One region of the Streptomyces sp. NPDC053427 genome, then DNA from elsewhere that is predicted to be linked to it. Evidence: riboswitches for the same ligand, from Rfam matches in the RefSeq annotation. Region 1 holds a riboswitch; each other region holds the start of a gene.

What was found. A riboswitch is a leader RNA that binds a small molecule or an ion and turns the genes downstream of it on or off. The one in region 1 is predicted to bind thiamine pyrophosphate.
Region 2: another riboswitch for thiamine pyrophosphate. It lies ahead of thiO (glycine oxidase ThiO); the one in region 1 lies ahead of thiC (phosphomethylpyrimidine synthase ThiC).
Region 3: another riboswitch for thiamine pyrophosphate. It lies ahead of ACIGWZ_RS31110 (thiamine ABC transporter substrate binding subunit); the one in region 1 lies ahead of thiC (phosphomethylpyrimidine synthase ThiC).

What each region holds. Positions count from the first base shown of each region.
Region 1 is NZ_JBITYA010000010.1:233,618-236,868, forward strand. Features, by position in the region: gene ACIGWZ_RS27515 (YibE/F family protein) at 150-1,502, opposite strand; TPP riboswitch at 1,573-1,729, shown strand; gene thiC (phosphomethylpyrimidine synthase ThiC) at 1,724-3,251, shown strand, end outside.
Region 2 is NZ_JBITYA010000008.1:137,198-140,448, forward strand. Features, by position in the region: gene ACIGWZ_RS23075 (thiazole synthase) at 1-382, opposite strand, end outside; gene thiS (sulfur carrier protein ThiS) at 392-613, opposite strand; gene thiO (glycine oxidase ThiO) at 610-1,827, opposite strand; TPP riboswitch at 1,824-1,937, opposite strand; gene ACIGWZ_RS23090 (NAD(P)/FAD-dependent oxidoreductase) at 2,082-3,251, shown strand, end outside.
Region 3 is NZ_JBITYA010000012.1:244,075-247,325, forward strand. Features, by position in the region: gene ACIGWZ_RS31100 (phosphatidate cytidylyltransferase) at 1-294, shown strand, start outside; gene rlmN (23S rRNA (adenine(2503)-C(2))-methyltransferase RlmN) at 492-1,598, shown strand; TPP riboswitch at 1,632-1,752, shown strand; gene ACIGWZ_RS31110 (thiamine ABC transporter substrate binding subunit) at 1,908-2,936, shown strand; gene ACIGWZ_RS31115 (ABC transporter permease) at 2,912-3,251, shown strand, end outside.

The DNA of each region.
Region 1 (3,251 bases):
CTCGGACCGGCCCGTCCGCCGGTCCCCCACCCGTCACCGTCCTGCGCGCTGAGCGCCGTCCGCGTTCACCGCCTCCCGCACGCACCGTCGTTCACGGCGTCACCCGTTACGGCGGTCGGCCCTCACGGTGGTCATCGCATACGCGGCGGTCATCGCTTACGGCGCCTGCCGCGCGAACCGCGCCGCCCGGACCGACCGTCCGCAGCGGCCGGCGACATCCCCGACGCGGGCCTCGGCATGCCCTGTTCCGGGCGGTCCGCGGAGACCACCAGCGCCGCCAGCAGTGTCGTCAGCGGCACTGAGGCGACCAGCCCGATGCTGCCCACCAGCGTGCGCACGATCTCCTGAGCGACGACCTCACTCGTGGCGACCGTTCCGACGCTGCTCTGTGCGATCGAGAACAGCAAGAGCAACGGCAGCGCCGCACCCGCATAGGCCAGTACGAGGGTGTTCACGACCGACGCGATGTGATCCCGTCCGATCCGCATCGCGGCGCCGTACAACGTGCGCCAACTCGCCGACGGATCCGCCTCCTTCAGCTCCCAGACCGCGGCGGTCTGGGTCACCGTCACATCATCGAGCACGCCCAGCGACCCGATGATGATCCCCGCCAGCAGCAGGCCGCGGATCTCGATGCCCGGGTAGAGGCCGTGCACCAGTCCGGTCGTGTCGTCCGTATTGCCGGTCAGCAGCGCCCACCCGGTGAACACCGAGCCGAGCAGGCTGATCAGCAGCAGCGAGGCGAGCGTGCCGAGCACGGCCACCGATGTGCGGGCCGTCAGACCGTGGCACAGATAGAGCGCGATCAGCATGATCGCGCTGCCGCCGACCACCGCCACCACCAGCGGATTGGAGCCCTGGAGGATGGCCGGCAGGATGAACAGCGTCAGCACCAGGAAGCTCGCCATCAGCGCGACCAGCGCGAGCACCCCGCGCAACCGGCCGACGAGCACGACCGCAAGCGCAAAGATGGCGGCCAGTACCCACATCGGGAGCGTCCGGTCGACATCGCTGACCGAGTACTGCAGATCCTTCGGGGCCTTGGGGGAGTACGCCACCACCACGCCCTGGCCGGCCGTGTAGTGCCGCAAGGCGTCCGGCGTCACCACCGTCCGGAAGGTGCGCCCGGCGTTCTCTCCCGTAGTGACCTTGATGGTCGCCTGCTGGCATTCTTTGCCCTTCGGCGCTCCCCCGGACGGCGGCTGCCCCTGCGCTCCCGGTGGCTGGGACTGTGGCTCGGCATGCACATCCGCGCAGTTCACCTCCTCCACTTTGATCACCCGGGCCTGCTCCGTGGGCTGGTCGAAGCCGACGCCGGACGGCTTGTGCGGCGGGGCGCCGCCCGGCCACAGCACCACCAGGCCGACCGCCACCGCGGCCGCGAACGGGATCAGAACCGCCGCGATGACCTTGCGCAGATGACGGGAGACGGGCGCGGCGGGCCCATGGCCGTGCGCATGCGAGTGCGCTGCGGAACGGTGACGCGGCTCGGGAGAACTCACCCCCCGATCATTGCAAGAACTTCGGGGCCCCCTGTTCACCTCGGCGCACCGGCCGCTACCTTGGTGGCACCTTTGCAATCGCGGGAGCTCGGAGCACCGGGCTGAGAGGGCGCTGACCTTCGTCCCAGCGACGTTTCACGTGAAACGTCGGCGGACGGAAGCCGCTGCGTCGACCGCCGAACCTGTTACCGGGTAATGCCGGCGTAGGGAGTTGGGTCTTTATGACTCTGCAGGATGCACGCACGCCTGAAAACGCTCAGGACGGCAGCCAGAACGGTGCCCCCGACAGCAGCCAACCGCTGATCGGCTGGCACAAGGGCTATGTCTCCGGTTCGCGGCCCGATCTACGGGTCCCCGTCCGGAAGGTGCACCTCACCAACGGCAAGGACGTGACGCTCTACGACACGTCCGGGCCGTACACCGACCCGAACATCGACACCGACGTCCGCCGGGGCCTCGCGCCGCTCCGGGAGAACTGGATCATCGCCCGCGGCGACACCGAGGAGTACGCGGGCCGCCCCATGCGGCCGGAGGACGACGGCCTCAAGCACACCTCGCCGCGCGGCGGCCTCAAGAACCTCGACGCGGTCTTCCCCGGCCGGCCGCGCCAGCCGCGCCGCGGCCGGGGCGGCGCCGCGGTGACCCAGCTCGCCTACGCCCGGCGCGGCGAGATCACCGCGGAGATGGAGTACGTCGCCCTCCGCGAGAACGTCAGCCCCGAGTTCGTGCGGGACGAGATCGCGGCCGGCCGCGCCGTACTGCCGGCCAACATCAACCACCCGGAGATCGAGCCGATGATCATCGGCAAGAACTTCCTGGTGAAGGTCAACGCCAACATCGGCAACTCGGCCGTCACCTCCTCGATCGAGGAGGAGGTCGACAAGATGACCTGGGCCACCAAGTGGGGCGCCGACACGGTCATGGACCTTTCCACCGGCCGCAACATCCACACCACCCGCGAGTGGGTGCTGCGCAACTCCCCCGTCCCCATCGGCACCGTCCCGCTCTACCAGGCTCTGGAGAAGGTCGACGGCAAGGCCGAGGAGCTGACCTGGGAGATCTACAAGGACACCGTCATCGAGCAGGCCGAACAGGGCGTCGACTACATGACGGTGCACGCCGGTGTGCTGCTCCGCTACGTGCCGCTCACGGCCCGCCGTAAGACCGGCATCGTCTCCCGCGGCGGTTCGATCATGGCCGCCTGGTGTCTGGCCCACCATCAGGAGTCGTTCCTCTACACGCACTTCGAGGAGCTCTGCGAGATCCTCGCCTCCTACGACGTCACCTACTCGCTGGGCGACGGCCTGCGCCCCGGCTCCATCGCGGATGCCAACGACGAGGCCCAGTTCGCCGAGCTGCGGACGCTGGGCGAGCTCAACACCATCGCCAAGCGGCACGGCGTCCAGACGATGATCGAGGGTCCGGGACACGTCCCGATGCACAAGATCAAGGAGAACATCGACCTCCAGCAGGAGATCTGCGAGGAGGCCCCGTTCTACACGCTCGGCCCGCTGACCACCGACATCGCGCCTGCGTACGACCACATCACGTCCGGTATCGGTGCCGCGATGATCGCCTGGTGGGGCACCGCGATGCTCTGCTACGTCACGCCGAAGGAGCACCTGGGCCTGCCCGACCGTGACGACGTCAAGACCGGCGTCATCACGTACAAGATCGCGGCCCATGCGGCGGACCTCGCCAAGGGCCACCCGGGCGCCCAGGACTGGGACGACGCCCTCTCCGACGCGC
Region 2 (3,251 bases), on a different contig from region 1:
TGAAGCCGTCGTCCACCAGGGTCTCGGCGGCATCCAGCAGCTCGATCGGGTCGGGGAGCAGGGTGCGCTCGTCGGCGACCACCTCGAGCTTGATCCAGTCGGTACCGAGCGCCTCCCGGGCGAGCCGGGCGGTGAGCACCGCCTCGCCCGCCGTGAAGCAGCCCGCGGTGTTCGGCAGCACCCGGATCGCATGCCGTTCCAGCACGGACAGCACCGAGCCCTGCACGCTCGGGTCCAGCCGCCGCATGGCGACCGTGGTCAGCTCCGTACCGGAGGCGATCAGCGCGCGCTCCATGACGTCGAGGCTGGGCGCGCCGCCGGTTCCCATGATCAGCCGAGAGGCGAAGGTGGTGTCACCGATGGTGAGCGGATCGTCGGCCATGTCTGCGGATCAGCCTCCCTGGACCGCGGTGAGCACCTCGACGCGGTCGCCGTCGCCGAGCGGAGTGGTGGGCCACTGGGTACGCGGCACCACGGTTTCGTTGACCGCGGCGGCCACTCCGGAGGGCGCCACGGTCAGCGTCGCGACCAAGCGGTCGAGGGTCAGGTCCCCGGGGATCTCGCGGGCCTCGCCGTTGACGGACACCGACACGGTGGACGCGGGGGCGCTCATACGGGCTGCTCCTCTGGGACGCGGGCGCGCTCGGCCTCTTGGGCGGTGAAGCGCGCGGGGGAGAACGGGCGGGCCTCTTCCGGCAGGCGCCCGGTGGCCAGCGACTCGGCCATCACCTCGCCGGTCACCGGCGTCAGCAGGACACCGTTGCGGAAATGCCCGGTGGCCAGCTGGAGGCCGGGCAGCTCGGTCGGCCCGAGCAGCGGGGCGTTGTCGGGGGAGGTGGGGCGCAGCCCCGCGCAGGTCTCCACCAGCGGCAGCTCGGTGATGCCCGGGACCAGCTCGTGCGCGTCCCGCAGCAGCTCGTAGACCCCGCCCGCGGTGACGGTGGTGTCCCAGCCCAGCTCCTCGCTCGTGGCGCCCAGGACCAGCTCGCCGGTCGCGCGGGGCACCAGGTAGAGGGGATTGCCCCGTACGACGGCCCGTACGGTGCGCGACAGGAAGGCAGGGCTCCCGGCCGGCACCGCCGGCAGCCGCAGCCGCAGCACCTGCCCCTTGACCGGACGCACCGGAGGCACCACGGCCTCGGGCACCCCGGCCAGCCGCCCGCTCCAGCTGCCCGCGGCCAGCACGACCTGACCGGCCGGCAGCCGCCCGCCGCCGGCGAGTTCGACGCCCGTGGCGCGCCCGCCGTCGACCGTCAGCCGCTCCGCCCGGTTCCGGTGGAAGACCACGCCGGCGCGCTCACAGGCGATCAGCAGGGCGCTCGCCAGGCGGCGCGGATCCACCTGGTGGTCGCCGTCGACTCGGAGGCCGCCGCGTACCCCGGGGGCCAGCATCGGCTCCAGACGGCGGCATTCGCGCCCCGTGAGCCACTGCGAGTCCAGCCCGGAGCGGGTCTGCAGGGCGTGCAGTTCGCGCAGATGGGCGCGGTCGTCGGCGTCCAGCGCCACGGCCAGGGTGCCGCACCGCCGGTAGCCGATCCGCTGCCCGCTGGCCTCCTCCAGCTCGGCGGTGAAGTCCGGATAGCGCCGGGCCGAGGCCAGGTTGAGGCCGAGCAGGGTCTGCTCGCCGTAGTGGAGTTCGGTGACCGCGGCCAGCATGCCGGCCGCGACCTGCGCGGCGCCGCCGCCGGGCGCGGGGTCGACCACGGCGGCCGTCAGTCCGCGGCCGGCCGCCCGCCAGGCGGTGACCAGCCCGATGATGCCGCCCCCGATGACCAGGACATCGGGGTGGCCGGTGGCGGGCACGGATGGTGTGGCAGGTGGAGGCATGAGCGTCCAACCCCTCCCTTCGCCGGCATGACCCGGATCAGGTTCGTACGGTCGGAGGCCGGCCAGCCTCCCTCTCAGCCCGGTACGTCCGGGCTCCCGCGAGTGCGTGTACCCGTCACCCTAATACGGGCCCGCGACGCGCCGTAAGGGAGCGCCCCGGGGCGGCGGCCCGGCGTCACCGTCCGTGACGCTGTGTCAGAGATCTCCTTGCGCGCTGCTGCGGACGGCCTTCCCCACCGTCCTACAGTGAGCGGGTGAGCGAGCAGAGCAAGTCCTCCCGGACCCCTGACCACACGCCGCGCGTCGTGATCGCCGGCGCGGGAATCGCGGGGGTGCAGACCGCGGTCGCCCTGCGCGAGGCGGGCTGGCGCGGCGCGATCACCCTGCTCGGCGACGAGCCCCACCAGCCCTACGACCGCCCGCCGCTGTCCAAGGCGCTGCTGCTCGGCAAGGCCGACGGCACCGCCTTCGACGTCGACTTCGCCGCCCTCAGCATCGACCTGCACCTCAGCCGCCCGGTCACCGCGCTGCGCCCGGACGCCCATGAGGCCGACACCGCCGAGGGCCCGATCGGCTACGACTACGCGGTGCTCGCGACCGGCGCCGCCCCCGTCCTGCTGCCGGGCAGCGAAGGGGTGCCCGGCGTCCATCTGCTGCGCACCCTCGACGACGCCGAGCGGCTGCGGCCGGTACTCGCCGCCCGGCGCGACATCGTGGTCGTCGGCGCGGGCTGGATCGGCGCGGAGTTCGCGACCGCGGCCCGCGAGGCGGGCTGCTCGGTCACCGTCGTCGAGGCCGCCGACCGTCCGCTGGCCGGTGCCCTGCCCGCCGAAGTGTCCGCCCATATGACCGCCTGGTACGCGGACGCCGGGGCCGAGCTGCGCACCGGCGCCCGGGTCGCCGCCGTCGAGCCCGGCGCCGTCACCCTCGCGGACGGCAGCACGCTCCCCGCCGACGCCGTGGTCGTCGGCATCGGCGCCCGGCCCGCGACCGGCTGGCTGGCCGGCTCCGGCGTCGCCGTGTCCCCCGAGGACGGCTCCGTACTCGCCGACGAACAGCTGCGCACCTCCGCCCCCGATGTGTACGCGGTCGGCGACTGCGCCTCCTTCCCCTCGGCCCGCTACGGCCGCCGCCTGCTGATCCACCACTGGGACAACGCCCTCCAGGGCCCCCGCGCGGTCGCCGAGAACATCGCGCGCGGCGAGGCCGAGGGCGTGGTCTACGACCCGGTCCCGTACTTCTGGTCCGAGCAGTTCGGGCGGTTCGTGCAGTACGCCGGCCACCACGAGGGCGCCGACGAGATGATCTGGCGCGGCGACCCGTCCGGCGCCTCCTGGTCCGTGCTGTGGCTGCGCCGGAACCAGCTGGCGGCGCTGCTCGCGGTCGGGCGCCCCCGGGACCTGGCCCAGGGACGCAAACTCATC
Region 3 (3,251 bases), on a different contig from region 1:
ACCCGGGAAGGACTGCTGGGCGCGCTGCTCTTCGCGATGGTCGCCGGCGCGCTGTGCATGGAGTTCCTGATCAAGGACGGCGCCTGGTGGCAGGGCCTGCTGCTCGGTCTCGCCGTCGCGGCCAGCGCCACCCTCGGTGACCTGGGTGAATCCATGATCAAGCGGGATCTCGGCATCAAGGACATGGGCACCCTGCTGCCCGGCCACGGCGGCATCATGGACCGCCTCGACTCCCTTCTGCCGACCGCGCCGGTCGTCTGGCTGCTGTTCGTGGTCTTCGTCGGCTCCGGCTGAACCGCCCTCCGCCCACCCGGCCGCTCCGGGCGCCTTCCGCGCACGGGGCGGCGCGGGCCCCGGCGTTGCGATCCTCGCCCGAACCCCACCCGCTCCCCTCGCGTTTCCGCTGCGTACGAGGGGGTTCCGGCGCTCAGAGGGGCCTGCCGCACTACGTGGCGGGCCCCTCTTCGCGCGTCTGCGACACTGGAAGCACCATGCCTGCACCCGGAGAACTCACTTTCGTCGCGCCGCGCGGAGCCAAGAAGCCCCCGCGCCACCTTGCCGATCTCAGCCCCGTCGAGCGCCGCGAAGCGGTGGCCGCGATCGGCGAGAAGCCGTTTCGCGCCAAGCAGCTTTCGCAGCACTACTTCGCCCGCTACGCGCACGACCCGGCGCAGTGGACCGATATCCCGGCGGCGGCGCGCGAAAAGCTGGCGTCGGAGCTGCTGCCGGACCTCATGAACGTCGTACGGCACATCTCGTGCGACGACGACACCACCCGCAAGACCCTGTGGAAGCTGCACGACGGCACGCTCGTCGAGTCCGTCCTGATGCGCTACCCGGACCGGGTCACCATGTGCATCTCCTCGCAGGCCGGCTGCGGTATGAACTGCCCGTTCTGCGCCACCGGCCAGGCGGGGCTGGACCGCAACCTCTCCACCGCCGAGATCGTCCACCAGATCGTCGACGGGATGCGTGCCCTGCGCGACGGTGAGGTCCCCGGTGGCCAGGCACGGCTGTCCAACATCGTCTTCATGGGGATGGGCGAGCCGCTCGCCAATTACAAGCGGGTGGTCGGCGCCATCCGGCGGCTGACCGACCCCGAGCCCGACGGCCTGGGGCTGTCCCAGCGCGGCATCACCGTCTCCACCGTCGGCCTCGTCCCAGCGATGCTGCGGTTCGCGGACGAGGGCTTCAAATGCCGGCTCGCGGTTTCGCTGCACGCGCCGGACGACGAGCTGCGCGACACGCTCGTCCCCGTCAACACCCGCTGGAAGGTGCGCGAGGTGCTGGACGCGGCGTGGGAGTACGCCGAGAAGTCCGGCCGCCGGATCTCCATCGAGTACGCCCTGATCCGCGACATCAATGACCAGGCGTGGCGTGGTGACCTGCTGGGTCGGCTGCTCAAGGGCAAGCGGGTCCATGTGAACCTCATCCCGTTGAATCCGACGCCGGGGTCGAAGTGGACCGCCTCGCGGCCCGAGGACGAGCTGGCGTTCGTGCGGGCCATCGAGGCGCACGGCGTGCCGGTGACCGTCCGGGACACCCGCGGCCAGGAGATCGACGGCGCCTGCGGGCAGCTCGCGGCCTCGGAACGCTGACCGCTCGCTGGTACCGTGTGATCGAACAAATGCACAATCCGACAGGGGAGCGCCACAGCGCTGAGAGTGCGGAAGCGTCGTAGACCTACGGTGCCCGCAGACCCTTGAACCTCGCCCGGGTCATTCCGGGTAGGAAGTTCGGTCGTCACTCATGCTGTTGCGCCCTGCCCGCGTCCGCTTGCCTTGCGTCGCCCGACGTCGAAGGCCGTGGACACCGGGCGGGGCCGCGTCTCTTCCTGGCCAGCCAGGAGGAAATCAGTGAGCACCATCAGCAGGATCACCGCGACAGCGCTCGCCGCCGCGGTCGGCATGACCACTCTCGCTGCCTGCGGCAGCTCGGGCGGCAGCGGCAGTGCGGATGCCAAGACCGTCACGCTCGTCAGCCATGACTCGTTCCGCGCGTCGAAGTCGGTGCTGGCCGCCTTCGAGAAGGAGACCGGGTACAAGGTCAAGGTGCTCCCGGGCGGGGATGCCGGACAGGCCGTCAATCGGGCGGTCCTGTCCAAGGGCAATCCGCAGGGCGATGTGTTCTTCGGCATCGACAACACCCTGCTCTCGCGCGGCCTGAAGGAAGACCTCTTCAGCCCGTACAAGGCCAAGGGACTGGACGGGGTGCCTGCCTACCTGCAGCTCGACAAGGGCAAGCACCGTGTCACGCCGCTCGACTACGGTGACATCTGCGTCAATTACGACCGCGCCTACTTCGCCCGGCACAAGATCGCGCCGCCGAAGACCTTCGACGATCTGATCAAGCCCGCGTACAAGGGGCTGCTGGTCACGGAGAATTCCGCGACGTCCTCTCCGGGACTCGCCTTCCAGCTCGGCACCATCGCCAGGTATGGCGAGAGCGGCTGGCAGGGCTACTGGAAGAAGCTCAGGGCCAACGGCGTCGAGGTCGTCGACGGCTGGGAACAGGCGTACTCCGAGCGGTTCTCGGGCTCCGCGGCCGGCAAGGGCAAGGGCGACAAGCCGCTGGTGGTCTCCTACGCCTCCAGCCCGCCCGCCGAGGTCCTGGGCAAGAAGCCGGAGCCCCGGCAGGCGCCGACCGGTGTCGCGACCGGCACCTGCTTCCGGCAGATCGAATTCGGCGGTCTGCTCAAGGGCGCGAAGAACGAGAAGGGCGGTAAGGCGCTGCTGGACTTCCTGCTGAGCAAGAAGTTCCAGGAGGACATGCCGCTGCAGATGTTCGTCAACCCGGCCCTCGAGGACGCCAAGGAGCCGGCGCTGTTCACCAAGTACGGCGCGACGATCGACAAGCCGGCGGCGTTGGCCCCGGAGACCATCACCAAGAACCGCGAACAGTGGATCAAGCAGTGGTCCTCGCTCGTTCTGAAGTGACCCGCGGCCTGCGCCGGAGGCCCGTACGGGGAACGGCGGTGCGGCTCGGCCTGATGGCCCTGCCGCTCGTCTTCTTCGCGCTGTTCTTCGCGTATCCGGTCGTGGCGATCGTCGGGCGGGGCCTCAAGGACGGCGGGCGCTGGCAGCTCGGCCGGATCGGTGCGGTGCTGGGCGATCCCGATGTCCTGCATGTGCTGTGGTTCACCGTCTGGCAGGCGGCGGCCTCGACCGCGCTGACGCTGCTGATCGCCCTGCCCGGCGCGTATGTCTTCGCGCGTTTCGACTTCCCCGGCAAACAGCTGCTGCGGGCGGTCG